3 regions of the Rhizobium sp. AAP116 genome follow, and region 2 is predicted to be linked to each of the others. Evidence: riboswitches for the same ligand, from Rfam matches in the RefSeq annotation. Region 2 holds a riboswitch; each other region holds the start of a gene.
What was found. A riboswitch is a leader RNA that binds a small molecule or an ion and turns the genes downstream of it on or off. The one in region 2 is predicted to bind thiamine pyrophosphate.
Positions count from the first base shown of each region.

Region 1: another riboswitch for thiamine pyrophosphate. It lies ahead of thiD (bifunctional hydroxymethylpyrimidine kinase/phosphomethylpyrimidine kinase); the one in region 2 lies ahead of thiC (phosphomethylpyrimidine synthase ThiC).
Region 3: another riboswitch for thiamine pyrophosphate. It lies ahead of thiB (thiamine ABC transporter substrate binding subunit); the one in region 2 lies ahead of thiC (phosphomethylpyrimidine synthase ThiC).

Region 1 is NZ_LJIB01000033.1:12,361-23,145, forward strand. It holds gene ubiB (2-polyprenylphenol 6-hydroxylase) at 1-338, shown strand, start outside; gene IP85_RS18810 (CHASE3 domain-containing protein) at 449-1,936, shown strand; gene IP85_RS18815 (response regulator) at 1,939-2,376, shown strand; gene IP85_RS18820 (response regulator) at 2,390-3,430, shown strand; gene coaBC (bifunctional phosphopantothenoylcysteine decarboxylase/phosphopantothenate--cysteine ligase CoaBC) at 3,520-4,734, shown strand; gene IP85_RS18830 (MmcQ/YjbR family DNA-binding protein) at 4,731-5,084, shown strand; gene IP85_RS18835 (class II glutamine amidotransferase) at 5,093-5,920, opposite strand; gene IP85_RS18840 (pirin family protein) at 6,163-7,074, shown strand; gene thiD (bifunctional hydroxymethylpyrimidine kinase/phosphomethylpyrimidine kinase) at 7,155-7,970, opposite strand; TPP riboswitch at 8,038-8,134, opposite strand; gene IP85_RS18850 (HAD-IA family hydrolase) at 8,260-8,934, shown strand; gene IP85_RS18855 (peptide chain release factor 3) at 8,981-10,564, opposite strand; gene dut (dUTP diphosphatase) at 10,651-10,785, shown strand, end outside.
Region 2 is NZ_LJIB01000020.1:122,046-132,830, reverse strand. It holds gene rplS (50S ribosomal protein L19) at 1-241, opposite strand, end outside; gene IP85_RS12835 (sulfite exporter TauE/SafE family protein) at 520-1,266, shown strand; gene trmD (tRNA (guanosine(37)-N1)-methyltransferase TrmD) at 1,248-1,940, opposite strand; gene rimM (ribosome maturation factor RimM) at 1,948-2,526, opposite strand; gene rpsP (30S ribosomal protein S16) at 2,915-3,289, opposite strand; gene IP85_RS12815 (chorismate mutase) at 3,354-3,674, opposite strand; gene ffh (signal recognition particle protein) at 3,685-5,256, opposite strand; gene IP85_RS12805 (MBL fold metallo-hydrolase) at 5,565-6,650, shown strand; TPP riboswitch at 6,714-6,844, shown strand; gene thiC (phosphomethylpyrimidine synthase ThiC) at 6,936-8,774, shown strand; gene thiO (glycine oxidase ThiO) at 8,771-9,754, shown strand; gene thiS (sulfur carrier protein ThiS) at 9,751-9,948, shown strand; gene IP85_RS12785 (thiazole synthase) at 9,950-10,726, shown strand; gene IP85_RS12780 (thiamine phosphate synthase) at 10,723-10,785, shown strand, end outside.
Region 3 is NZ_LJIB01000021.1:503-7,935, reverse strand. It holds gene thiQ (thiamine ABC transporter ATP-binding protein) at 1-525, opposite strand, end outside; gene IP85_RS12890 (thiamine/thiamine pyrophosphate ABC transporter permease ThiP) at 515-2,170, opposite strand; gene thiB (thiamine ABC transporter substrate binding subunit) at 2,177-3,175, opposite strand; TPP riboswitch at 3,241-3,357, opposite strand; gene IP85_RS12880 (ABC transporter ATP-binding protein/permease) at 3,494-5,281, shown strand; gene IP85_RS12875 (ABC-F family ATP-binding cassette domain-containing protein) at 5,301-7,133, opposite strand; gene IP85_RS12870 (thiamine diphosphokinase) at 7,138-7,433, opposite strand, start outside.

The DNA of each region.
Region 1 (10,785 bases), on a different contig from region 2:
TCTCGCGCATTCTCAATCCGCGCTTCAACATGTGGAAAGCCGCAGAGCCGGTCGTCTCAAATTGGATCCGCGACAATCTGGGTCCGAAGCGGATTGCGACCGATCTCAAGGACGGCGCCAAGGCAGCACTCAGGCTGGCCGAAGCTCTGCCAGAAATCGCCAGCAAGACCGAGAAGCTTCATGGCGAGATCGTGCGGATGAGCGAGGAAGGTCTGCGTTTCGATGCGGACACGGCCGAGCGCATCGGACGGGCAGAAGCGCGACATACGCGGTCTGGTCGGATCGCGCTCTGGGTGATCGCGGTCGCAGCTGTGGTGACCGCTTTCCAGGTGTCCTGACGGCAACGACGGACGAAGATAAATCGCGAGTCCGCGATTTTTTGATGGAACAAACATATCGATCGTGCGTTGGAACCACCTAACGCGCTTTATGTTCCGTCAGGAGTGACATGTCTGCCACCCAAACCGGCTTCGTTCGGTCCACGCTGCTCTTTCTCCTGATTGGCACCGCAATCCTCATCGGCATTATCGTCGCGACCTTTGGTCTCGTCGAGCGCACCCAGGCGACCTTCGAATATATCCTGCAGGAGCGTAACATCCGGCGCATGGCCGCCGACCTCATGCAGAAGCTGACCGACGCCGAGACCGGCCAACGTGGTTTTGTTATCACGCAGGACGAGCTATTTCTTGAACCTTACGAGTCCGCCGTCGGCGCGATCCGGGAAGAGGTCGACCGGCTGGCGACAGCGGTTGCCGATCGCCCGGTCAAGGCAGCCCAGATGGACCGGTTGCGCGACCGGATCCGGGGAAAGCTCGCCGAGATGGGGCAGGCCATCAATCTCATGCGCAGCGGCGAGCAGGCTCAGGCCGTCGAATTGATCCAGAGCGATGTCGGTCGTGAGCTTATGGACGACATCCGCTCCATGCTCGATCAGTTCAAGGAACTTTCGGACGCGAATGTCGACCGGGGAACCGAGGCGCAGATCAGTGCGACCCAGCAGCTTCAGTGGATCACGGTCGGCGGCGGCATCGCCATCATAGCCGTGATGGGTGGTGCGATCCTGGTCGTTGCACAGCATGTGCGGGCGCTTGCAGCTTCCAGGCGGGAGGTCGAGGTGTTGAACGAGGGCCTGGAAGCCCGTGTTGCGGAGCGCACCGAGGACCTCATGCAGGCAAACCAGGAGATCCAGCGCTTCGCCTATATCGTCACCCATGACCTGAGGGCACCGCTCGTGAACATCATGGGCTTTACCGCAGAGCTCGACGCCTCGCTGAAATCCTTGCAGGCCTATGTCCTGAACGACGGCAAGCCGGTGTCCGAAGAGGAGATCCGCGAGGCCAGACTGGCTGCGTCGGAAGACCTGCCCGAAGCCATCGGCTTCATCCGCTCGTCGACCAAGAAGATGGACGGACTGATCAACGCGATCCTGAAGATCTCGCGCGACGGGCGACGCCAGCTGAAGCCCGAAATCGTCGAACTGCAGCCCCTGCTGGAGACCATCACCAACAGCGTCTATCACCAGATCAGCGAAAGCGACGGCAGCATCGATATCGACATCAAGGCCACCCGCCTGAACACCGATCGATTGTCGGTCGAACAAATTCTTGGTAACCTTTTCGATAATGCTATCAAATACAAGCATCCCCAACGGCCCCTGACGCTCGCCGTCCGAACCGCGCCCGAAGGGCGTCACATGGTAAGGATCGAGGTGCAGGACAATGGCCGTGGCGTTGCAGAGCAGGACCACGAACGCATTTTCGAACTTTTCCGCCGCGCCGGTCAGCAGGACCAATCGGGTGAAGGCATCGGCCTTGCCCATGTCCGCTCACTGGCACGGAACCTTGGGGGGGAGATCACCGTTCAATCCCGTTTAGGAGAAGGGTCAACCTTCGTACTGCGACTGCCATCTGATCTGTCACGCTTGGTACGGAGTTGATAATGAAAGCCGTGGGTAAAGAAGTCACCATTGTCATGGTCGAAGACGACGAGGGTCACGCCCGTCTGATCGAAAAGAACGTGCGTCGGGCCGGCGTCAACAACGAGATCGTGCCCTTCACCAACGGCACCGAAGCGCTGGACTATGTGCTGGGCAAGGATCGTAGCGGCAAGATTTCAGAAGACCGCTACCTGTTGATCCTGCTCGACCTCAATCTGCCCGACATGTCGGGCACCGATATTCTCGACCAGATTAAATCCAATCCGCACACGCGACGGCTCCCGGTCGTCATCCTCACGACGACGGATGACGAACGCGAAATCCAGCGCTGCTACGATCTCGGGGCCAATGTCTATATTACCAAACCTGTCGATTACGACAATTTCGCCAACGCCATTCGCCAGCTCGGACTGTTCTTCTCCGTCATGCAAATCCCCTGATGGCGGGCAGGCGATGAGCTTCAGCGTTCTCTACATCGATGACGATGCTGCCATTGCCCGGCTGGTCCAGAGGCATATGGGACGGCTTGGTCATGAGGTGTCGCATGCCGAGAACGCCGAAGACGCGCTTGAACTCCTGAAGACGGCCGCATTCGACGTCGTCGTGCTCGATCATTACCTGCGCCAGACGACCGGCCACGACGTGCTCGGCCGCATGCGCGATGCCGAGATCGATGTGCCGGTGGTCTATGTCACCGGGTCCAACGAGGCGCAGGTCGCTATCGAGGCGATCAAGGCGGGTGCTGCGGACTACGTGATCAAGACAGTCAGCGACGACTTCCTGTCACTCTTGTCGAGCGCGATCGAGCAGACGGTCGCCAACGCCCAGCTGCGTGCAGCGAAGGCCCGCGCCGATGAAGAGATCAGACTTGGTAAGGAACGTGCCGAGGCGCTGCTGGCCGAGGTCAACCATCGCGTCGCCAACTCGCTGGCGCTGGTCGCCAGCCTGCTCAGGCTGCAGATCTCGGCGGCCCGCAGCGATGAAGTGAAGGCGGAACTGGCCGAAACCCAGGCGCGCATCACAGCCATCGCCGGCATGCACCGCAGTCTCTACACCTCCGACGACGTCAGCCGGGTGGAGCTTGATCGTTACCTCAACCGTCTCACCGTCGAGCTCTACAATTCCCTGCACAGCGCCGAAAAGCCGGTGCGCCTGCTGCTCGATGCCGATCCCATATCTCTCAGCGCCGACAAGGCGGTTTCGGTCGGCATGATCGTCACCGAACTCGTGACCAACGCCTTCAAATACGCCTATGCGACCGGCCAGCCGGGTGACATCAGGGTGCATCTGAAAACGATGGGCAACGGCGAGGCGCTGCTCCGGGTCGAGGACGACGGGGTCGGCATTGATCCCCAGAGCGCGCCGAAGGGAACCGGTCTCGGGAGCCGGATCGTCAAATCCATGGCCTCGACGCTGGGAGACGGTCTGCGTTATCTCGAAGGCACGCCTGGCACCGTGGCGGAAGTCCCGCTCAAGCTCGACAGCGGGGCTTGAGCCACGCCGTTTACCAGTCCCAGTCTCCACGATTTGCCAGCGACCGGAATTGCGCTAGGGTCGCGACCGCAGAGAAAGGGTTGCATTCCATGAGCTTGGTCGGAAAGCGGATTTTGCTTGTTATCGCGGGCGGCATAGCCGCCTACAAGAGCCTCGACCTCATCAGGAGGCTCAGGGAGCGCGGTGCGAGCGTGCGGCCCATCATGACGCGTGGCGCCCAGGAGTTCGTCACGCCGCTTGCTGTTGGCGCTCTCTCGGCCTCCCATGTCTATACCGAACTCTTCTCCCGCGAAGACGAGCAGGATGTCGGCCATATCCGGCTGGCGCGCGAATGCGATCTCGTGCTTGTCGCGCCCGCGACCGCCGATTTGATGGCGAAGATGGCGAACGGGCTGGCGGATGATCTTGCATCCACAGTGCTGCTTGCGACCGACCGTCCCGTGCTGATTGCGCCTGCCATGAACCCGAAGATGTGGGCGCATCCGGCAACACAGCGGAACTACGCCACACTGCAACGTGACGGCATCAAGGCCATCGGCCCGATGGAAGGCGAGATGGCGGAAAGCGGCGAGCGCGGGCGCGGTCGTATGGCCGAGCCGATCGACATCGCGGACCGTGTCGAAGACATGCTCTCCGGGCCGAAACCGCTTGCGGGCATGACAGCCGTCGTGACCTCGGGCCCGACGCATGAACCGATCGATCCCGTGCGCTACATCGCCAATCGCTCCTCCGGTAAGCAGGGCCACGCGATTGCGGCAGCCCTTGCCCGCCTGGGCGCCGAGGTTACCCTGGTCTCCGGCCCCGTAACCATTGCCGATCCCGTGGGCGTTCAGACGCGGCATGTGGAGCGGGCCGAGGAGATGCGCGATGCCGTGCTCTCGGCACTTCCGGCCGACATCGCCGTCATGGTTGCCGCCGTCGCCGACTGGCGTGTTGCGTCCTCGGCGGAGCAGAAGATCAAGAAGCAGCCCGGCGAGGCGCCGCCGCCGCTCGAACTCACGGAAAACCCTGACATCCTCAAGACCGTCGGCCATCATCCTCAGCGCCCACGGCTCGTTGTCGGCTTTGCCGCAGAGACCCAGAATGTCGAGGAAAACGGCCGCTCCAAGCTTGAGCGCAAGGGTGCCGACCTAATCGTCGCCAATGATGTCTCGCCCGAGACCGGCATCATGGGGGGCGATCGCAACCGGGTGAAGCTGATTTCCCGCGACGGGGTCGAGGCCTGGCCGGACCTTTCCAAGGACGAAGTGGCGGAACGGCTGGCACTCTGGATCGCGACCCAGATCGGCGGGACCGGCGCATGAGCCTTTTTACGCGATCCGGCTTCGACGCCTTTGTCCAAGGTTTCGCCGGCACCACGCAAGTCGACCAATGGGACAGCCGTGTCGCCAAGGTCGGAGACAAGGTCTTTGCGCTGCTCACCAACAGTGAAAGCCGGTTGACGTTCAAGGTCAGCGAAGAAAGCTTCGAGATCCTGACATCGCTCAGAGGCGTGTCACAGGCGCCCTATTTCGCCAAGCGCAAATGGGTCAGCGTCGAACCAGACAGCGAGCTCGGCGAAGCCGACCTTATGGAGTATCTCACCCGCTCCTATCGCACGGTCAGTGCGTCGCTGACCCGCAAGCTGCGCGCCGAACTCGGCATCGTCGAGTAAAGCTGTGATCAGACCGCAGCCATCGCCGGCTGACGGATCTGCTCGACCCGTGTGCGCTCGACGTCAGGCTTGAACTCGGCGGCATCCAGACCGTTTTCGCTGAGGATCACGGCACTGCCTGCGGGAATTTCCACCCAGGTATCCGTCTCGTCGTTCAGCGGCTCCGACACGAGACAGAAGCTGCCCTTCGGCCCCATGGGCGCTGCAAACAACGTTGGAGCATATTCGTCCGTCGAGTAGCGCACGGCATAGAGCGTCTTGCCATCGGAAAAGGCAGCCGTCATGCGGATGCGGGCGGTGCCGGTCAGATGCAAGCTGATCTGCTCGACGAAGCCGACGGCCTCGCTCATGGCCGCGATAGGGCGCTCACGCAATCCGAACTGAAGGGCCAGCAGGAAGAGCAGTTCGCTGTCGGTCGTGCCAACACGGGCATGGAAATGCTCATCGTCCAGCATGCCTTCCATCGGCCGGCGGATGCGATCGAAATTGTCGATCTGGCCGTTGTGCATGAAGGACCAGTTCCCCTGGACGAAGGGATGGCAGTTGTCGCGGCGGGTGGCGCCATGGGTTGCAGCGCGGACATGCGCGAGAAACAGCGGCGAGCGAATCTGGCTTGCGAGGCTCTTCAGATTGCAGTCGGACCAGGCCGGCAGCACATCCCGGAAGCGGCCCGGCTCGGGGCGGTCACCATACCAGGCGAGACCGAAGCCATCGCCGTTGGTGGCGGTCTTGGCGCGGGTTGCGCAATGCGATTGCTCGATAAGGGAATGCGCAGGCGAGGTCACCAGCTCCTCGAGGAAGATCGGAACACCACGGTAAGCTGCCCAACGACACATATGAATTCTGCCCCAGGTCCATCGACCGACTGCGAATCTTCGGTAGTCTTCGCCCGATAGACTAATGATTTGCAAACATCGCATCCTTCATGACAAAATTTTGTCGGGCAGTGCAACATTCTTCCTGCTGTCGACTGGCACAAAAGTGAACACTGCGTTTTGCCCGGCGGGCCTGCGTGCCATGGTTCTCTCGCCTATATTGCTTCCCAAGCAACGAGCCCGTTCCCCGAGGAGGTCCGCCAATGTCCATTCGCCCTGTCAAGCATGAGAGCCGCGCCACGCCGACCATGGAAGGCGCCGGCGTCAAGCTGCACCGCGTCTTCGGCTTCGGCGATCCCTCGATGACCGACCCCTTCCTGATGATGGACGACTTCCGCAACGACGAGCCGATGGACTACGTCCGCGGGTTCCCCTGGCATCCGCATCGCGGCATCGAGACGATCACCTATGTGCTGGCCGGCACCGTCGAGCATGGCGACAGCCTGGGCAACCAGGGGATGCTGGGCGCAGGCGACCTGCAATGGATGACGGCGGGCAGCGGGATCCTGCATCAGGAAATGCCGAAGGGCGATTTCGCCGGCCGCATGCACGGCTTCCAGCTCTGGGCCAACCTGCCATCGTCGCTTAAGATGACGAAGCCACGCTACCAGGACATCAAGTCGCCTGAGATCCCTGTGGTCATCGATGATGACGGCACGTCGGTTCGCGTCATCTGTGGCGACTTCTGGGGCAAGAGCGGCCCGGTCGACGGCATCGCTGCCGAGCCCGTCTATCTCGATATCTCGGTGCCGCCGGGCAAGCGCAAGACTTTCCCGGTCGATACCTATCGCTCGGCATTCGCCTATATTTTTGCAGGCTCCGGCTCGTTCCGGGACGCGTCCAAGCCCTTCGGCGTCAAGGTCGAGAAGGAATATATGGGCGAAGAGCTGAACATCCGCGACCTCTCTGGCAACCGGACGCTTGTCGTTTTCGACACCGGCGACGAGATCACCGTTCAGGCCGGCGATCAGGGCATCCGCTTCCTGCTGGTCACCGGCAAGCCGATCAAGGAGCCAGTCGCCTGGCATGGTCCGATCGTCATGAACACGCGGGAAGAACTGATGCAGGCGATGAAGGAGCTGCAGAACGGAACCTTTATCAAGGCCGATCATTAACCCCACGCAGTCAAGTTCACTTCAACCCGGCGTCTCCAGCGCCGGGTTTTCTTTTTTGTCTGCATACACCGCCTCAGAGATCAAGTCTGTGCAGGCGCCGGCCAGAGCGCGTGGAAATGATGCACCGGCCCATGTCCTGAACCAACGGTCAGCGCATCGGAACGCCGAACAGCCTCCGCCAGCCAGGCCTTGGCAACACGCACGGCCTCCTGTGGCTCCAGCCCCTTTGCCAATTCGGCAGCGAGCGCGCTCGACAGAGAACAGCCAGTGCCATGCGTATTGCGCGTTAGGATCCGTTCCGCCTCGAACCAGGTCACCTGGCCATCCGCAACCAGCACATCCGGGCTTTCCGGACCTGCCAGATGGCCACCCTTGAGCAGCACAGCCCGGGGTCCGAGTGCTGTCAGCCTGATGGCCTGGGATTCCATGATGCGGCGGTCGAAAGCCTCGGGATCACCGAGCAGGGCTGCAGCCTCCGGCAGGTTCGGCGTCAGGAGCGTCGCGAGCGGCAACAAGTCCTCCGTCAAGGCCGCGACCGCATCCGGATCAAGCAGCGATGCGCCGCCCTTAGCGATCATGACGGGATCGAGAACAACAGGGATGCCGCGATAGGCTTTCAGCGCTTCGGCGACGGCCGAGGCAATGCCAACATTGGCGATCATGCCGATCTTCACCGCATCGACCCTGACATCGGCAAAAACCATGCGGATCTGCTCGGCGACAAAACCGGGATCGAGCGGCACGACGGCCGAGACGCCCGTCGTGTTCTGCGCCGTCAGCGCCGTGATAGCAGCCATTCCGTAGCAACCGCGGGCCGAAAAGGCCTTGAGATCGGCCTGGATGCCCGCCCCACCGGAAGGGTCGGAGCCGGCGATGGTCAGCACGTTGCGGATGATGGATGATCTCATGTCTGCGTCTCCCAAGGCGGCGGAGACGCAGCGGGCACAGCGCGGATATATCTGGCGCGACACCCGAGCGACTCCCTCCGCCAGCATGATCTGGTTCAGGTTCAAAGGGTGCTTCTCAGCCCGGCTTGCGCCAGACGCCCCTGTCTCTCAGGCGCCAGACTATGCGACAGCATCGTTCCTGTCACCTGGGTCTCTCGTCATTCCCATTCAGCGTTTGCAGCCGACGAGCAGAGCCGCTAGGGAGGCCGGGATATCCAACCGACCCGAGGAGATTGCCTTGCATCACGCGCCAGACCGCCTTTTCGACCGCTCCTATGATGGCTTTCTCTTCGACATGGACGGAACGCTGCTCAATTCGATCGCCGCTGCCGAGCGCGTCTGGAGCCTCTGGGCACTGAAGCACGGTCTGGATCTCGAAACCTTCCTGCCGACCATGCATGGCAAGCGCGGGATCGACACCATCAGCGCCCTGAACCTGCCCGGCATCGATGTGGTGAAGGAAGCGCTCGAGGTGGAGCGCGGCGAGATCGAGGATCTCGACGGTATCATGCCGATCCCCGGCGCCATCGACTTTCTGAAAAGCTTGCCCGCCGAACGCTGGGCGATCGTGACCTCGGCTCCATCAGCCCTTGCCCGCGCCCGTATCGGGGCTGCCGGCCTGCCACAGCCGCTGCAGATCGTGACGGCGGAAGACGTGAAGATCGGCAAGCCTGATCCGGCCGGCTACCGGCTCGGTGCAGAGCGGCTCGGTGTCGCTGCATCGCGCTGCCTGGTGTTTGAGGATGTGCTGGCCGGCGTCAGAGCCGGAGAAGCGGCAGGGGCAGATGTCGCCGTGATCACGGCGACGCACGCGCATCCGCTGGAGACGTCCCATCCGACGATTGCGAGTTATGAGCAGCTGAGGGTGGAATTCGACGCATCCCAGAGACTGCGGATCAAGGCGGCAGAATAAGCCGACCCGGCGGCGACGGCACGACCGTCACCGCCCGCGACCAAATTCACGCCGCCTTGGCGACGTGATACTCCTTGATGGCGACCATCTTGATCGCGGGGTAACGTTCGGACTCGTAGCGCAGCGAGAACTGGTCCTGCGCCATGAAGACCGGGTCGCCGTCGAGATCCCGGCAGATGTCGCCACGGCGCTGGGTCATGAACTTTTCCAGATCGTCCTTGTTCTCGGCCGAGATCCAGCGGCAGACGGAGAAGCGCGACATTTCGAAGGACACCGGCAGACCGTATTCGCCCTGCAGTCGCTCCTTCAGGACGTCGAGCTGCAGTGCACCGACGACGCCGACGATGGCCGGCGAGCCGTCTTCAGGCGAGAAGAGCTGCACGACGCCCTCTTCCGCCATCTGCTGCAGGGCTTCCTTCAGCTTCTTCGCCTTCATCGCATCTTCGAGCCGCACACGGCGCAGGATTTCCGGCGAGAAGTTCGGCACGCCCTGGAAGACGAGGTTTTCGCCTTCGGTCAGCGTGTCGCCAATGCGGAGCGTCCCGTGGTTCGGGATGCCGACGACGTCACCGGCATAGGCCGTATCCGCCAGCTGACGCTGCGAGGCGAAGAAGAACTGCGGCGCCGTCAGGCCCATCTGCTTGCCGGTGCGGGCCAGGCGCGCCTTCATGCCGCGCTCGAGCTTGCCGGAGCAGATGCGGGCAAAAGCGATGCGGTCGCGGTGGTTCGGGTCCATGTTGGCCTGGATCTTGAAGACGAAGGCGGTCATTTTATCTTCGGCGGCATGCACCGTGCGGGTGTCAGCCACCTGGTCGCGCGGCGGGGGCGCATAGGCACCCAGCGCATTAATGAGGTCGCGGACACCGAAGTTGCGCAGTGCAGAGCCGAAGAAGACAGGCGTCATGTGGCCTTCGAGGAAGCTCTGGCGATCGAAGGGCCGGCAGGCTTCGCGGGCGAGTTCGAGCTCGTCGATGAAGGTCTGGCGCTCGTTTTCGGGCAGGTTCTCCGCCACGCTCTGCGGACCGTTGACCTTGAGCGGCTCGACCTGGGCATCGCCGCCCCGATAGGTGTTGTTGGCCAGATTATAGGAGCCGCAGAAGGTCTTGGAACGGCCGACGGGCCAGGTGATCGGTGCCGTGTCCAGCGCCAGCTTCTCTTCGACCTCGTCGAGGATCTCGAAGGGGTCGCGGCTTTCGCGGTCCATCTTGTTGATGAAGGTGATGATCGGAATGTCGCGCATGCGGCAGACCTCGAACAGCTTCAAGGTCCGCGGCTCGATACCCTTGGCGGCGTCGATGACCATGACGGCGGCGTCGACTGCCGTCAGCGTGCGATAGGTGTCGTCGGCGAAGTCTTCGTGGCCAGGCGTATCGAGAATGTTGAAGACATGGCCTTCATATTCGAAGGTCATGACCGAGGTCACGACCGAAATGCCGCGCTCGCGTTCGATCTTCATCCAGTCCGACCGGGTCTGGATGCGATCCTTCTTCGCCTTGACTTCACCGGCAAGCTGAATGGCGCCGCCGAACAACAGCAGCTTTTCGGTCAGCGTCGTCTTACCCGCATCCGGGTGCGCGATAATAGCAAAGGTGCGGCGGCGGGAGACCGCCTCGGCGAGCGTTTCAGCCATATCTCAGGAGTCCTTCTGGTCGGGCGGTTATCTAGCGTTTCGACGGCCAATATGCAATTGAGCGCGACAAACAAAGGAATCTCGCCATGGCTGCCATCCGCACCGACATCCTCGGCCCCGTGCTCAACCTCAAGCGTCTGCCGCATGGGCAAGGGCTTGATCTGCCCGCCTATGAAACGGCAGGAGCGGCGGGAATGGATCTGAGGGCAGCGGTGTCCGAT
Region 2 (10,785 bases):
AGACCGGGAATACGCGCTCGACGCCTTCGCCGTAGGAGATCTTGCGAACCGTGAAGCTCTCGTTGATGCCGCCGCCCGAACGAGCGATGCAAACGCCTTCATAGGCCTGTACGCGGGTACGGTTGCCTTCCTTGACGGTAACGTTGACGCGGACCGTGTCGCCCGGGGAGAATTCCGGAAGCTTGCGCTTGGCTTCGATCTTGGCGGCCTGCTCGGCTTCCAGCTGCTGAATGATGTTCATGTCTAACCTCGGTTTTCTTCTGAAACAGCCAGAGCGCTCAACGATGATCCCTTGGAACGAGCCTGAGGATATTGACCCTGACGGGCCGGAGCGAATTCGCAGTTCTTTGTTGTGGCAGACGGGCGAAGAGCCCATTTCCGAGGCGGCCAATACACCAAGACGCTCCGCTTGTCACCCCTAACGCGGCGAATTTTTGCATGGCCGATCCCGTGCGAAGCCTTGCGGCGCAGGAACTCTCCTCCTATCACGTCCTCCTCATCACGGTGGAGATAGTTCGCATGTCTATGGCTCTGATCGCCCTGCTCTTCGCATCCGGCTTTCTTTCGGGAGCAGTGAATGCCATTGCGGGCGGTGGGACCTTCCTGACCTTCGGCGCGCTGACCCTCGCCGGCCTTCCCCCGATCAGCGCCAACGCGACCTCATCGGTCACGCAGTTTCCGGGCTATATCACCTCTACGCTTGCCTATCGCGCCGAGCTCAAGGAGATGAAGCGCGGCGCAATTGTGCTCGGCATCGTTTCGGCAGTCGGAGCGGTTGGCGGTTCGCTCTTCCTGATCTCGCTGTCGAACCCGGCCTTCCGCTCCATGGTCCCTTGGCTGCTGCTCGGTGCGACCGCTATTTTTGCAGCCGGCCCGAAGCTGAGGCCGAAGACGAAGGGCGAAAGCCATCCCGCAAGCCCTCTGGGCCTTGTGATGCAGGCTGTCACATCCTTTTACGGTGGCTTCTTCGGCGCTGGAATGGGCATCATGATGCTCGCCTCGCTGGGCTTGGCAAGCGGCGGCGACTATCACCGGCTGAACGCGCTGAAGAACTTCCTGTCGATCGTTATCGCGGCCGTCGCCATCGTGATCTTCGCCAGTGCAGGCGCACTATCCTGGCTGCATGCGGCCATCATGATCCCCGCTGTGGCGATGGGCGGTTATGCAGGCGTCGCGATGGCCAAGAAAGTGCCGCAGAACGTGCTGCGCTGGCTGGTCGTGGCGGCCGGACTTGGCCTTGCCGCCTACTACTTCTTGACCGGCTGATTGGGCAGCAGGTCAGGGCGCCGTTCGCGGGTGAGCTTCGCCGCCTGCTCATGGCGCCATTTTTCAATGGCTGCGTGATTTCCCGACGTCAGCACTTCGGGAATTTCCCGCCCCTCGAAGACCTGGGGGCGCGTGTATTGGGGATGTTCGAGCAGCCCGCCCTCGAAACTTTCATGCACGCCGGACAACTGATTGCCCATCACGCCGGGCAAAATGCGCACCACTGCATCCAGCAGCGTCAGCGCTGCCGGCTCGCCGCCGGAAAGAATGTAATCACCGATCGAGACTTCTTCGAGCTGGCGCGCATCGATAACCCGTTGATCGACGCCTTCAAAACGACCGCAGACGATGACTACGCCCTCGCCTTCAGCGAGTTCCCGAACACGTTCCTGCGTCAGCGGACGACCGCGCGGGCTCATCAGCAGCCGCGGCCGTCCATCGTCGGCTATGGAATCAATTGCGCGCGCAAGCACATCGGGCCGAAGCACCATCCCGGCACCGCCGCCCGACGGCGTATCGTCAACGCTGCGGTGCTTGTCCTCGGCGAAATCGCGGATCTGGACTGCTTCGATCGCCCAGTCGCCCCGCTCCAGCGCCCGGCCCGCCAAGGCCAGTCCGAGATGGCCGGGAAACATGTCCGGATAGAGCGTCAGGATGGAGGCCTTGAAGGGCATGGCGCGGTCAGCGGCCATTGTTCGGCCGCGGCTTGCCGCCGGCATTGCCGTAAGGCTTCTCTTCCCCGTCATCCTTCAGGCCCGCTGCAATCGGATCGACAAGCAGGCGTCCGCCTTCGAGATCGATCTCGAGCACGGCCGCTTCGGAAAAGGGAATAAGCACGGGGCGCTTGCCGGGGCCCTTCAACTCGAGCAGGTCACCGGCGCCGAAATCATAGACGGCGGTCACAGCACCATAGTGATTGTTCTCGGCATCATAGACCTCGAGACCTTCGAGATCGGCGTAGTAGAATTCGTCCTCGTCGAGATCGTCATCCGGCAGCGCATCACGATCGACAAAAAGCTCGGTGCCGTTGAGTGCTTCAGCGGCATTGCGATCGTTGATCCCGCGGAAACGCACAACGGCAACCGTCTTGCCGTCACGGATTTCGAGGATCTCGAATTTTCGCCCGTCAGCCGCATAGAGGACGCCATAGTCACCGAGACCGAGCGGATCCTCGGTGAAGGTCTTGACCCGCACCTCGCCCCGGAGCCCCTGGGCGGCACCGATCACGGCCATCAGTATCGGATTTTCAAGCTTGCTCATGAGTGGGAACGGTCCTGCACACACCTCGGTTCGACATTCCTTTTATACCAAGTGTCGATGATAGGAACCCATAGGATCGGCTCGACCGCCCTTTCTGGCTAGGAGAGGTCCGAAGAGCGATGCTGGCGCATCGGTCAAGGAACTCGACGACGCCAGAACGGGCGGGAAGCCGACCAAAGGTGGCTTATTGTGGGCCTCTGGCGTTGTTGCGCCGCTTGACCGATGCGACAGCATCGCCCGGCGCGCCGCGCCTAGCCAGAAACCCACAATAAGCCATCCTATCGGTTCCTATCATTGACACTTGGTATCAGGCGGAAGCGACCGGAAAGAAAACGCAAAAACGGGCGGTGGGATGACCCACCGCCCGCTGGAAACGGCTTTATGCCGATTATTCTGCAGCAGCTTCCGAAGCGGCAGCAGCAGCGTCAGCAGCCTTCTGGGCACGCTCGGCAGCGCGCTCCTGAGCCTTCTTGCCCGGCTTTGCCTTGTCCGGGTTGCTGCGGGTCGCGCGCTCGGCGAGACCGGCTTCAGCCATGAAGCGCAGAACGCGGTCGGTCGGCTGGGCGCCCTTGGCAACCCAGGCCTTGATGGCGTCTGCGTCCAGCTCGACGCGCTTTTCGTTGTCCTTGCCGAGCATCGGATTCCAGGAACCGACCTTGTCGAGGAAGCGGCCGTCGCGCGGTGCGCGGGCGTCGGCAACGACGATCTGGTAATACGGGCGCTTCTTGGAACCACCGCGGGCGAGACGAATCTTGAGGGACATGTGAATACTCCTTGAGGTTTAGTTCAGGTCGCCGCAGCAAACCCTGTTCTTGTTGAGGCCGCCGTCAGGCGGTCTTTTCGGTTGCACCGCCATGTTCGGCGGCAATGGCTTCATGATGCCGGATGACTTCCTTGATGATGAAGTTCAGGAACTTCTCGGCGAAATCCGGGTCCAGATTGGCATCCTGAGCCAGACGGCGCAGGCGGGTAATCTGGTATTCCTCGCGCGCCGGATCGGCGGGCGGCAATTCGTGTGTGGCCTTCAGCACGCCGACGGCCTTGGTGCAGCGGAAGCGTTCCGCCAGCATGTGGACCAGCGCCGCATCGATATTGTCGATCGACTGGCGATAGCCGGAAAGCTGTTCCTTGACGGACGGATCAATCATCGGCGCCCTCTCACTTCTTCTTCGGCAGGCCTGGAAGGCCCGGGAAACCGCCACCACCGAGGCCGGGAAGCTTCGGACCACCAAGACCCGGCAGGCCACCAGCACCCAGACCTGGCAAGCTGCCAGGCTTCATGCCGGCCGCTTCCGCCTGCTTGGCAAGCGCCTCGAGCTGCTTCGGATCCATCTTCGACAGATCCGGCATGCCCATGCCGCCACCCATGCCGCCGAGGCCCATCTTCGAAGCGAGGCCGCCCATCATCTGCTTCATCATGCCGCCGCCCTTTTTGCCGCCCATGGCTTTCATCATGTCGGCCATCTGGCGATGCATCTTCAAGAGCTTGTTGATGTCGGAGGCGTCCGTGCCGGAACCGGCCGCGATGCGCTTCTTCCGGGAATGTTTCAGAACGTCGGGATTGGCGCGCTCAGCCTTGGTCATCGAGGAGATGATGGCGAGCTGGCGCTTGAAGACCTTGTCATCGAGGCCGGCGGCCGAGATCTTGTCCTTCATGCCGGCCATGCCCGGCATCATGCCCATGATCCCGCCCATGCCGCCCATGGCCTGCATCTGCTTGATCTGCTCGGCGAGGTCGTTGAGGTCGAACTTGCCCTTGGCCATTTTCTCGGCCATGGCGCGGGCTTTGTCCGCGTCGATGTTCTCGGCAGCCTTCTCGACCAGCGAGACGATGTCGCCCATGCCAAGGATGCGGTCGGCGATACGGCGGGGATGGAACTCGTCGAGCTCCGTCATCTTCTCGCCGACACCGATCAGCTTGATCGGCTTGCCGGTGACGGCGCGCATCGAGAGCGCCGCACCGCCGCGGCCATCGCCGTCCATGCGGGTCAGAACGAGGCCGGTGATCCCGACGCGTTCATCAAAATTGCGGGCGAGATTGACGGCGTCCTGACCGGTCAGCGAGTCTGCGACCAGCAGGATTTCATGCGGCTTGGCGCGAGACTTGATCTCGGCCATTTCCATCATCAGCGGCTCGTCGATATGCGTACGGCCGGCGGTGTCGAGGATGACCACGTCATGGCCGCCGAGCTTCGCGGCCTGGACGGCGCGGCTCGCGATATCGGTCGGCGACTGGCCGGCGATAACAGGCAGGGTATCGATGCCGGTCTGCACGCCGAGCTGACGCAGCTGTTCCTGGGCGGCCGGACGACGCGTGTCGAGCGAGGCCATCAGGACCTTCTTCTTGTCACGATCCGTCAGCCGCTTGGCGATCTTGCCCGATGTCGTCGTCTTACCCGAGCCCTGCAGACCGACCATCATGATGACAACGGGAGCTGCGGCATTGAGGTCGATCGACACACCTTCGGTGCCAAGCATCTCGACCAGCTCGTCATGGACGATCTTGACGACCATCTGCCCGGGCTTGATCGACTTCAGGACCGAGGCGCCAACAGCCTTTTCACGAACCTTGTCGGTGAAGGTGCGGACCACCTCGAGAGCAACATCGGCCTCAAGAAGGGCACGACGGACCTCGCGCAGAGCAGCCGAGACATCCGCCTCGGACAGTGCGCCACGGCCGGTCAGTCCATTCAGAATGGAGCCAAGACGGTCCTGGAGGTTCTCAAACATCGGCTCTTCCTTGCATGGTTCGGGGAACCCCAAACCTCGGTCTTCTCCGCGCGGAAAACAAGACGCAAAGCCAAAAAGCACCCGAGGGCGCAACGCGCTGTCGGGTGTTGACCTCCGGGATCTCTTTATACCTGTTCGGGTCCCGGTCGGCGGCTCGGAGTGCTCGTCTCTTCGCAGATTGTGGCGGATAAACAGGAAAACGGTCGGGAAGTCAAGCAAAGCCCCGATTTTTCGGGAGATCCGCTGCATCCAGCAATCTGTGGCGGGCCTATTGCCGTAGAATTGACAAAACCACATATGGGTAAGCCATGAACAGACGCAGCTTTCTCAAATGGTCGGGCTTCGGCCTCGTTGCCGCAACACTCGGAGGTCTCGGCTTGCGCGAGGCCCATGCGGGCAACCGCTATTATTCCGGTCCGATCTCCGACCATTTCGACGGCAAGGTGTTCTTCAACCCGGGCGGCGAAGAGCCACGTGGCTTCTCCGATCTGCTCCGCTGGCAGTTCGGCGGCGGCAAGATCGAGTGGCCAAGACCGGCCCAGGCTGCCGATGTCGTAACGGCGAAGCCGGAATCCCGTGTCGAAGACAGACGGCTCGTCGTCACCATGGTCGGCCACGCGACGCTTCTCATCCAAACGGCCGGCCTGAACATCCTGACCGATCCGGTCTGGTCGGAACGCGCAAGCCCCGTCTCCTTTGCCGGACCGAAGCGCAACAATCCGCCGGGCGTCACCTTCGACGACTTGCCAAAGATCGACATCGTGATCGTCACCCACAATCACTACGACCATCTCGACACTGCAACGCTGAGGCGCCTCTTCAGACGGGACAATCCGCGCATCGTCACCACCCTCGGCAACGACACCATCATGCGCGACGACATGCCGGGCATGGTGGCTGATGTCATGGATTGGGGTGACCGGGTCGAGATCGGTAAGGGTGTGGCCATCCATTGCGAGCCCTGCCATCACTGGTCGGCGCGCGGTATGGGCGACCGGCGCATGGCGCTCTGGGCAGCCTTCGTCATCGAGACGCCAGGCGGCAAGATCTATCACATCGGCGATACCGGCTATGCCGAAGGAAAGCACTATCGCGAGATCAAGGCAAAGCATGGCGACATCAGGATCGCCATCATGCCGATCGGCGCCTACGAGCCGCGCTGGTTCATGAAGGCGCAGCACCAGAACCCGGAAGAAGCGATCGAAGGCTTCCGCTTGAGCGGCGCGGCCTTCGGCATAGGCCACCATTTCGGCACGTTCCAGCTGACCAATGAAGGCATCGACGATCCGCCGAAGGCACTCGGCGTAGCCATGTCTGCGGCCGGCATTAGCAATGAGCGCTTCAAGGGATTGCGACCCGGCCAGCAGTTCGAGGTGCCTCTCACAAACGCTTGAGGGCCAAGATCCCCAAGAGACAAGAGCCGCGTTGACACGGCTAACGCTTTTGGCCAGACTTAATGCATTCACCAGGGGTGTCCCGACAAGGGGCTGAGATTTCGCTACGCCAAACCGCAAGGGACAAGCAGCGCGATGACCCGTTGAACCTGATCCAGTTCATACTGGCGTAGGGACGGTGCGAGCGCTGCAAAAACGACGATTCGGAATCCGAATCCCGTGGCGTCTTTCCATCATTCCGGCTGACATGACTGGGTCTCCAACCTCAACACTTGGAGCTCCATGATGAACATTGCCCCGCATTTCGACAGGCCCGACGTCACCACCGGTCCGCTTCCCGCCTCGACCAAGATCTTTCTGCCCGGAGACATCCATCCGGACATTCGCGTACCCCTGCGCCAGATCACCCTGCACCCAACCTCCGGCGAACCGCCTGTGAATGTCTATGACGCATCGGGACCCTACACCGATCCGCAAGCCACTATCGCAATCGATCAAGGCCTCACGCGGCACCGGACAGCCTGGGTCCAGATACGCGGCGATGTCGAGGCCTATGACGGCCGCGCGATCAAGCCCGAAGACAACGGCTTCGTCTCTGCCGACAAGATGACCCCGGTGTTTCCCGTGAAACATCAACCCCTTCGCGCAACGGGCGGCAAGGCCGTCACACAGCTCGCCTATGCCCGCGCCGGCATCATCACGCCGGAAATGGAATTTGTCGCGATCCGAGAAAACCTCGGCCGCAAGGCAGCGAAGGAAGCGCTTGTCCGTGACGGTGAAAGCTTCGGCGCCGCTATCCCGGATCACGTCACGCCGGAATTCGTCCGCCAGGAGATCGCCTCAGGGAGGGCCATCATCCCCGCCAACATCAACCATCCCGAACTCGAACCGATGATCATCGGCCGGAATTTCCTGGTGAAGATCAACGCCAATATAGGCAACTCGGCCGTCACCTCTTCCATGGCCGAGGAAGTCGAGAAGATGGTCTGGGCGATCCGCTGGGGAGCCGACACGGTCATGGATCTCTCGACCGGGCGCAACATTCACAACATCCGCGACTGGATCCTGCGCAATTCGCCTGTTCCGATCGGCACCGTGCCGCTCTACCAGGCGCTGGAGAAGGTCGGCGGCATTGCCGAGGATCTGACCTGGGAGGTCTATCGCGACACGCTGATCGAACAGGCCGAGCAGGGCGTCGACTATTTTACCATCCATGCTGGCGTGCGGCTGCATTACATCCCGCTGACCGTCAACCGCGTCACCGGCATCGTTTCACGCGGTGGTTCGATCATGGCCAAGTGGTGTCTGCATCATCACAAGGAAAGCTTCCTCTACGAGCATTTCGAGGAAATCTGCGACATCTGCCGCGCTTACGATGTCTCCTTTTCGCTGGGCGATGGCTTGCGTCCGGGCTCGATTGCCGATGCCAATGATGCCGCCCAGTTTGCCGAACTCGAAACGCTGGGTGAGCTGACGCAGATCGCCTGGGCTAAGGATTGCCAGGTGATGATCGAGGGCCCCGGCCATGTTCCCATGCACAAGATCAAGGAGAACATGGACAAGCAGCTGAAGACCTGCGGCGAGGCCCCCTTCTATACGCTGGGGCCGCTGACGACCGATATTGCACCCGGCTACGACCACATCACCTCCGGCATCGGGGCAGCGATGATCGGCTGGTTCGGCACGGCGATGCTCTGCTATGTCACGCCGAAGGAGCATCTGGGCCTGCCCGACCGCGACGACGTCAAGGTGGGTGTCATCACCTACAAGATCGCGGCACACGCTGCCGATCTCGCCAAGGGCCATCCGGCAGCGCAGCTACGCGACGATGCGCTTTCCCGCGCCCGCTTCGAATTCCGCTGGGAAGACCAGTTCAACCTGTCGCTCGATCCGGAAACCGCGCGCTCCATGCATGACGAAACCCTGCCGAAAGAGGCCCACAAGGTCGCGCATTTCTGCTCGATGTGCGGACCGAAATTCTGCTCGATGCGCATCTCGCATGACATCCGCGCCGAGGCTCAGAAGGAGGGCCTGACCGCCATGGCGGAGAAATACCGCGCCGGCGGCGATCTCTACATGACGTCGGACGAGATCGAAGCGCTTGAGGCGGGGGAACGGTCATGACCGTTCTGGTGAAGGGGGCGGGCGTGGCCGGGCTTGCCACCGCGGTTGAACTGGGCCGAAGGGGTGTCCCTGTCGAGGTCGTGGAGCGCCGGGCCGATATCGGGCTTGGCGCCTCACATTGGGCGGGCGGCATGCTCGCCCCCTATTGCGAGCGGGAGGCGGCGGAAGAGATCGTGCTGACATCAGGCCTTTCCGCCGCCGACTGGTGGGACGAGGCCGTGCCCGGTCTCGTCCAGCGCCAGGGCACGCTGGTGCTGGCCAATCCGCGCGATCTCGCCGACCTCAAGCGCTTTGCGACCCGCACGCGCGGCCATCGCTGGCTGGGCGAGCAGGAGATCGCAGACCTTGAGCCGGATCTCGCCGGGCGTTTCGGCAGCGGCCTCTTCTTTTCGGAGGAGGCCCATCTCGATCCCCGCCAGGCCTTGCGGGGTCTTCATCAGGCGGCGCGGAAGCTCGGTGTCTCATTCCGCTTCGGGGAAGAGGCCGGTGATGCGGGAGGCTATGCGAGCGTCGTGGATTGCCGGGGACCACAGGCGATCGGTGAGATCGACGGATTGCGCGGTGTGCGCGGCGAGATGCTTTATCTGGAAACGGCCGAGGTGAGCCTCTCCCGTCCCGTGCGTCTGCTGCATCCCCGCCACCCCCTCTACATAGTACCGCGCGGCAACGGGCTTTTCATGCTGGGCGCGACCATGATTGAGACTGACGATGACGGACCGATCACGGCGCGCTCGATGATGGAGCTGCTGAACACCGCCTATGCGCTGCACCCGGCCTTTGCCGAGGCGCGCATCGTGGAAACCGGCACCGGCATCCGCCCGGCTTTCCCGGACAATGTGCCCCGTCTCATCGAAACCTCCGAAGGCCTGGCAGTGGCCGGCATGCACCGCCACGGCTTTCTGCTGGCTCCAGCCCTGGCGCGTGAGGCGGCGGACAGGCTCACGACCACACACGCAACCGCGAGAAGGAGGAGCGCATGAAGCTCACCGTCAATGGAGAAGCCCTGGAGCTGGATGCGGGCAACCTCGCCGATCTGCTCGCCCAGCTCGACTACGAGGGCGACTGGCTGGCAACCGCCGTGAACGGCGAGCTCGTCCATCGCGAGGAGCGTGCCGCCCATCCTTTGAACGATGGCGACCGGATCGAAATCCTCTCGCCCATGCAGGGAGGCTGACATGGCCCTGGAACTCTATGGCAAGACCGTCTCCTCGCGCCTGCTGCTCGGCACCGCGCGCTACCCCTCGCCCGCGATCCTGGCGGAGGCGGTGCGGCGATCGAAGACCGAGATCGTCACCGTGTCGCTGCGCCGGGAAACCGCAGGCGGCAAGGCGGGCGGGGCCTTCTTCCAGCTGATCCGCGATCTCGGCGTTCGGGTTCTGCCCAACACCGCCGGCTGCCACAGCGCCCGCGAAGCGGTGCTAACGGCAAAGATGGCGCGCGAGGTCTTTGGCACCCACTGGATCAAGCTCGAGGTGATCGGCCATCACGACACGCTGCAGCCGGATGTTTTCGAGCTGGTGGAAGCGGCGAAGATCCTTGTTGCCGAGGGCTTCGAGGTTTTCCCCTACACCACAGACGATCTGGTGGTCGGCGAGAAGCTGCTCACCGCCGGCTGCCGGGTGCTGATGCCCTGGTGCGCGCCGATCGGCAGCGCCATGGGGCCGCAGAATCTGCCGGCACTCAAATCCATGCGGGCGGAATTTCCCGATGTGCCGCTGATCGTCGATGCCGGCATCGGTCGTCCCTCCCATGCGACTGTTGTGATGGAACTCGGCTATGACGCCGTGCTGCTCAACACCGCCGTCGCCAGCGCCGGCGATCCGGCTGATATGGCCGAGGCCTTTGCCAAGGCGATCGAGGCGGGGCATATCGCCCATCAAGCCGGCATGCTGGAACCGCGCGACATGGCCGTGCCATCCACCCCCGTCATCGGAAAGGGGGTTTTCGCATGAAGCTCGATCCCTTCTACCTCATCATCGACAGTGCCGCCTGGATCGAGCGGCTGGTGCCG
Region 3 (7,433 bases), on a different contig from region 2:
CATTGCGCTTCGCAGACCAGGATCCAATGCGGCGAAGGGTTCGTCGAGGAGCAGGATCGGGCGGCTGCGGACCAAGGCGCGAGCGAAGGCTGCCCGCTGCCGCTCTCCGCCCGAGAGAGAACCCGGCAGCCGCCGCTCGTAGCCCGCGAGGCCCACGCGATCCAAAGCGGCGGAGATCGCCTTGCGGTCAGCGGAGGTCAAACGCATGCCAGGATGGATGCCGAGGCCGATATTGGTGAACAGGTCGAGATGGGCAAAGAGGTTGTTGTCCTGGAAGACCAGCGAGACCGGCCTCTCCGCCGGCGCCAGATCCGTTACATCTCGATCAGCTATTTTGATCCGGCCGGTCTCAGGTTGCTCGAAGCCGGAGACGAGGTTGAGCAGGGTCGACTTGCCGGATCCGGATGGGCCGACAATACACGTGATCTTGCCGGCATCGAGACCGAAATCGAAGTGAAACTCGCTTTGGCCGAGTGTAAGTCGCACCGCATCGAGGCGGATTGCCGTCGAAGTCTCATCGCGCATCGGGGGCCTCCCGTTCACTTGCTTGACGCGTTCCAGGCGCTCCGAGGAGCGCGAGGAGGAGACACAGCATTCCGAGTAACAGAGCAAGTCCATCAGCATCCGTGCTGCGGTAGCTTCCCATGGACGCATAGATGAGGGCGGGTAGTGTCATGATGTTTTCCGAGCCGAACAGGGCGACTGCTCCGAGATCTCCCAAGGAAAGTGCCATGGAAAAGGCGAGCGCGGTCAGAAATGGCCGTTTCAGCTCCGGCCAGTCGACGCGGCGCAGACGCTGAGCGACGGACAGGCCAAGGCTTTCGGCAAGGCGCCCCGTGCGCGCCCGGTGCTCGCGATAGGCCGGCTCCAGCACGCGCACGGCAAACGGCAGGGCCATCAGGGCATTGATGCCGGCGACGACCAAGGGCGCGAAGCTTGCGATCTCACCGCTCGATCGGAGCGCGAGAAACCAGCCGGTGGCAAGCACGCTCGTCGGGATAAGCAGAACCAGCGATGAGAGCGAGGCAAGCGCGATCGACATGAGGCGATTGCCGACATTCCGGTTTCGCTGCGTGTCGATTTCGGTCCTTGCTGCGACCGCGCCAAAGGCAAGCAGTGTCGCCGTAACGCCTGACACGAGCGCTACCAGCAGGCTGGTCAGAGCCGCCTGCTGGAACGTCGATTGCGATATCAGCCGAGCGAGGTCTGCCTGTAGTCCCGAGACGACGACCTGGCCAAGCGGCAGGATGAGAAAGAGGCCGGCCAGCGAGAGCAGCAGCGCGTCGATCAAACGGACGAGCGGGCGTCGGCCATCGAAACGAGGGAAACGGCGCCCGCTTGTGACACCGGTGTCGGAGGCTGCGGGCAGCAGGCTGAGGCCGATGAGGATCACGCCGGTGACCGTGATCTGCAGCAGTGCCAGCGATACGGCGCGCTCCGGATTGAAGTCGAAGCGCAGAGCCTGGTAGATGGCGACCTCGATTGTCGTTGCAGCAGGCCCCCCGCCGAAGATCAGCACCAGCGTGAAGCTCGTCACGCAGAGCATGAAGATCAGCCCCGCGGCCCCCGGGATGACGCGCGCCAGGACAGGCCACTCGATGAAGCGGAAGGTGGCGATCGGCGAGAGGCCGAGGCTTGCCGACATCCGCCAGTATTCGGCCGGCACGCGCTCCAGGGCAGACAGCATCAGTCGTGTGGCAAGCGGCAGGTTGAAAAAGACATGGGCAATCAGAATTCCGGTCAGGCCGTAGACCGAGATGGGCTGCAAGAGACCGAGGCCTCCCAAGGCATCGTTGACGATGCCGTTGCGGCCGAAAATACCGATCAGCCCCAGTGCGCCGATCAGAACGGGAAGTCCCATGGGAACCGCCATCAGACGGATCAGCCAGATTCGTCCGGGGAAAGCCGGCTGTCGAGCAAGCGCGCTGACGACAGGCAAGGCAAGCCCGACGGAGAGGAGCGTCGACAGGAAGGCCTGCCAGAGGGTGAATGACAGCACCGAACGGACGACTGGATCGCCGAAGGCCTGCAGAATGCCGACGGTCATTCTCCCGGCGAGCAGTGCGGTCAGGGCGATGCCGACGAAGGCCGCCACTGCCAGCAAAACCAAAAGGCCGCCCGCGAGTGCGGGCAGCCTCTGACGTTTCGACTGGTGAAGCGGTCGGAGCATCCGGTGTTACTTCAGCGTCATGGCCTTCAGCCACTCGTCGATCCAGGCCTGACGGTTGGCCGCAACTTCGGCCGGGTCCATCAGGAAGGTGGTCTTCGGCTGGACGAGCTTGCCGAAGGCGTCCGGCAGGGGCTCTGATGTGGCGGCGACCGGCATCATCCAGTTGTTGGTGGGGATGGTGTCCTGGAAGCCGGGCTGCAGCATGAAGGCGAGGAACTGGCGGGCGAGTTCCTTTTCCGGCGCCGTCTTCAGAAGGCCTGCGACCTCGATCTGGATATAATGCCCTTCGGAGAACTCGGCCGCCTGATAGCGGTCGGTCTCTTCGGCGACCATGTGATAGGCCGGCGAGGTGGTGTAGGAGAGGACCATCGGTGCCTCGCCCTTGGTGAACAGGCCATAGGCTTCCGACCAGCCTGGCGTGACGGTCAGGACACGGTCCTTGAGCTTGGCCCAGGCTTCCGGTGCCTGGTCGCCATAGACCGACTTGACCCAGAGCAGCAGGCCGAGACCCGGCGTCGAGGTGCGCGGATCCTGGATGACAATCTTTTGGGCCGGATCGCCCTCGACGAGATCCTTCAGGCTCGTCGGCGGGGTCTTGATGACCTCGGTGTCGTAGATCACGGCGAAATGGCCGTAGTCATAGGGCAGGAAGACATCGTCGCTGAAACCGCCCGGCACCTTCACGGCCGAGGCATCAACGCCATGCGCTTCGAAGAGACCGGTCTGCTTGGCTTCCTCGACGAGATTGGTGTCGAGCCCGAGAACGACGTCGGCCTTGGATGTCTCGCCTTCCAGCTTCAGGCGGGTCAGAAGCGCCACACCATCGGCGACGCCGACGAAGTTGACGGTGCAGTCGCAGGTCTGTTCGAAGGCTTCCTTGACCTTTGGGCCGGGACCCCATTCGGAGACGAAGCTCTCATAGGTGTAGACGGTCAGCGTCTTGCCGGCGGCCAGCGCCGGGGAGACAAAGCCGAGGATCGCAGCGGAGACGCTGCCGATGAGCATGGAAACAGTACTGGGTCGCATCGCGCCCTCCTCGTTGGTGTCATTGCTGTCGGGATAGGGCGCCTGATGTCGTCGCGTCTAATCCCTCCGCCGGTGTTAACCGGATCAGGTTCCGCGGGTTGGCGTGACGCCTCTCAGCCTTCCCGATCGCGTGAGATCGCAAGGCACCCCGTTAGAGCAAGCCTGAGATAGCGCGCAGGCGAGCTGAGCGCAAGGGTGCAGGGTGCAAGGTGTGGCGTGCGATGGGTCGCGCCGTTCACTGTCAGGAAACCGTCAATAGCCACGTGATAAGGGGAAGGCATTTATCATGATGGCGTGATGCGTATGGCGAAGTCGCAGTCGAATGAAGGGCTCGGAATGGACAGGTTTGTCGCCGAGGTCGAAGGCAGCCTCCGGCGGCAGCTCGGAATGGCCGTCGACAGCTTCTGGCGATCATCCGTCCGCAACCGCATCTTGGCCTTCGCCTTTGCGCTCGTGGTGGTGATCCTGGCGACTGCCTATGGCACCGTGCTTCTCAACCAGTGGAACGCGCCCTTCTACAACGCATTGGAACGGCGTGACCTGCCGGCCTTTCTTCTTGAACTGCGCCACTTCGCGATGATTGCGGGCGCCCTGCTGGTGCTCAATGTCGTGCAGGCCTGGCTTAACCAGATGACCGCGCTTTCCATGCGCGAGGGCCTGTCGCGCGATGTCGTCGACCAGTGGTTGAATGGTGCGCGGGCCTATCGGCTCTCCGTGTCGAGCCCGCTCGGGGTCAACCCCGATCAACGCCTGCATGAGGATGCGCGCAAACTCGCGGAAATGACCACGTCTCTGTCTATCGGGTTGTTCAATGCGACGATCCTGCTGGTCAGCTTTATCGGGGTGCTGTGGAGTCTTTCCAGCGACTTCACCTTTCAGATCGGTGAGACCCGTTTCCAGATCCCCGGCTACATGGTCTGGGGCGCGCTTATCTACGCGCTTCTCGCATCGCTGCTCAGCCAGGTGGTCGGGCGCAGCCTTTCGAACCTGAATGCCGAACGTTATGCCCGGGAGGCCGATCTGCGTTTCTCGCTGATGCGTGCCAATGAAAACCTGGAGGCGATTGCGCTTGCGCATGGCGACGAGACCGAACGCCGCCACATTCATCAGTCGCTCGACGGGGTCCTCATCTCGATCCGTCACCTGGCTCTGGCCTTGACCAATCTCACCTGGGTGACAGGAGGCTTCGGCTGGCTTGCCATCATCGTGCCGATCCTGATCGCCTCGCCCGCCTATTTCGCCGGCACCATCACGTTCGGCGGTCTGATGATGGCGGCCGCGGCCTTCACGCAAGTCTATTCGGCGCTTCGCTGGTATGTCGACAATTTCGGGGCCATCGCCGACTGGCGTGCGGCGCTGATGCGGGTGACGGTGTTTCGCGCCGCCTTGACCAGCATGGACGACAGACAGAACAGCGCCGGTGAAGTGGAGCTGACGCGCAGCGAGGATGGCACGCTGAGACTGGAAGACCTGGAAATCCGCACCCGTGTCACAGCAGAAGGCTCCGAAGCGGCGTTTCGTTTTCGTCAGCGCGCGGTGATCATCGCGGCGGGGGACCGCGTGATGATCAATGGCGATCAGGGCGTTAATCGCAAGCTATTGTTCCATGCCATGGCCGGGCTCTGGCCCTTCGGCAAAGGTAGGATCGCCCTTCCGGCCGAGTCGGACATCATCTTCGTGCCGCAATCGGGTTATCTGCCGGAGGGCAGGCTGCGCAGCCTGCTCGCCTATCCCGTCGCCTCGGCGCGTTTCACCGATGCAGACATGACGGGCGTGCTTCAGCTCGTGGGACTGGCCGAGTTGGCCGGCCGTCTCGACGAGCGAGCCCGGTGGGAGCGAATCCTGGACAAGGACCAGCAGATGGCGCTGTCCTTTGCCAATATCCTGCTCAGAAAGCCGCGCTGGCTGGTCTTGCATGATGTGCTGGAAGCTTTGGAGCCGGAAACCGAGAGCCGGCTCATGAACATCCTGTCGACGGAACTTGCGGGGACGACCCTGATCTACCTGGGACGTTCCATGGCTTTCGCCACTGCCACCGGTGCGCGAGCGTTGCATCTGGAGAGATCAGGAGAGATGCGGGCCTGAAGCCGAAAGCCGGAGAGCCTCAGCCCTCCAGTTCTTCACGCAGCATTTCGAGCTCCAGCCATTCCTCTTCCATGCGCGTGATGTCGGCACGCAGCTTTTCCATTTCGGCGGCGAGCTTGTTGAACGTCGCCGGGTCCTTGGTGAAGAGGTTGGGATCGGCCATCCTGGCTTCGCGCGCGGCGATCTCCTTCTCGGCCTTTTCCATTTCCTTCGGCAGGTTTTCGAGCGCGAATTTCTGCTTGAAGGAAAGCTTGCCCTTGCCCTTCGATCCGCCATCGGCGGACTTGCCGCCCGAGGCTTCCTGCGCCTTGGCCTTTTCGGCCTTTTCAACGCGTTTGCGTTCGTCCTCGACGCCCTTGCGCTGGGCGAGCATGTCGGAATAGCCGCCTGCATATTCGATCCAGCGACCGTCGGGCGCGTCGGGGTTGGCCGGTGCGATGGTCGAGGTCACGGTGCGGTCGAGGAAGTCACGGTCATGGCTGACGAGGATGACCGTACCAGTATAGCCGGCGACGATTTCCTGCAGCAGGTCGAGTGTCTCGATATCGAGATCGTTGGTCGGTTCGTCGAGGATCAGGAGGTTCGAGGGCTTTGCCATGATCCGCGCCAGCATCAGGCGTGCGCGTTCGCCGCCCGAGAGGTTGCGGATCGGGGTGCGAGCCTGTTCCGGCTGGAACAAAAAGTCCTTCATGTAGCCGGTCACATGCTTCTGCTCACCATTGACCAGAAGGTTGTCACCCCGGCCGTCGGTCAGGTAGTGGGCGAGCGTATCGTCGGGATTGAGATCCTCGCGCTTCTGGTCGAGAACGGCGATCTCCAGATTGGTGCCGAGCTTCACCAGGCCTTCGTCCGGTTCCAGCTGGCCCGTCAGCATCTTCAGAAGCGTCGTCTTGCCGGCGCCGTTCGGGCCGATCAGACCGATGCAATCGCCGCGATGGACACGGATCGAGAAGGGCGCAACGATTGCCCGATCGCCGTAGGTCTTGATGACCTTATCAGCCTCGATGACCAGCTTGCCGCTTTCCTTGCCTTCCGTCGCCGATGCCTGAATCGTGCCCTGTGGGCCCTTGTGTCCGCGGTAGTTGGCGCGCAGAGCCTGCAGATTGCCAAGGCGGCGCATATTGCGCTTGCGGCGTGCGGTGACGCCGTAGCGTAGCCAGTGTTCTTCGCGCTCGATCTGGCGACCCAGCTTGTGCTGTTCGATCTCTTCCTCTTCGAGCACCTGGTCACGCCATTCCTCGAAATGGGCAAAGCCGCGATTGAGCCTTCGCGACTGGCCGCGATCGAGCCAGACGGTGGCGGTCGAGATCTTTTCGAGGAAACGACGGTCGTGTGAAATCAGGACAAGCGCGCTGCGGCTCTTCGACAATTCGCCTTCCAGCCATTCGATGGTCGGCAGGTCGAGATGGTTGGTCGGCTCGTCGAGCATCAGGATGTCTGGCTCGGGCGCGAGCACGCGGGCAAGGGCTGCGCGGCGGGCTTCCCCACCAGAGAGACGGGTCGGATCTTCCTGGCCGGTCAGGCCGAGATGTTCGAGCAGGTAGGTGACGCGATAGGGATCGTCGCCCGGTCCCAATCCCGCCTCGGCATAGGCCTGGACCGTTGCATAACCCGCAAAATCAGGCGCCTGCTCCAGGTAGCGGATGGTCGAGGACGGATGGCGGAAAACTTCGCCGGACTGTGCTTCGACGAGGCCGGCGGCAATCTTCATCAGCGTTGATTTGCCAGAACCGTTGCGGCCGACGAGGCAGATGCGGTCGCCAGGCTCCACCTGCAGGCCAGCACCGGCAAGCAAAGGCGTTCCGCCGAAGGAGAGTTGGATATCGTCAAGTTTCAGAATGGGAGGCGCCAAGGCTTCAGGCTCCGGAAAGATCGTAGGGGCGGGCAAGCAGGATCGCCCGGCCGCGGGACAGTGAGACCGAGATCGGTCCTTCGGCGATGTTGGATATCGTGCGCGATGAGCCGAAGGGCAAACTGAAGTCCTGCAAAGGATAGCGTGCGTTGCGGATCGTCAGTCCTTCGAGCGTGGTGAAGCCGAGCACCGAGAAAAGCGCGCCTTTGGGCATTTCGAGAGCCAGTTCGCTGTCCTCGGCGAAGGGATAGGCCTCTTCCTCGCCAGAGGTCAGGACCACCTCGTAACCGTCTTCGACCA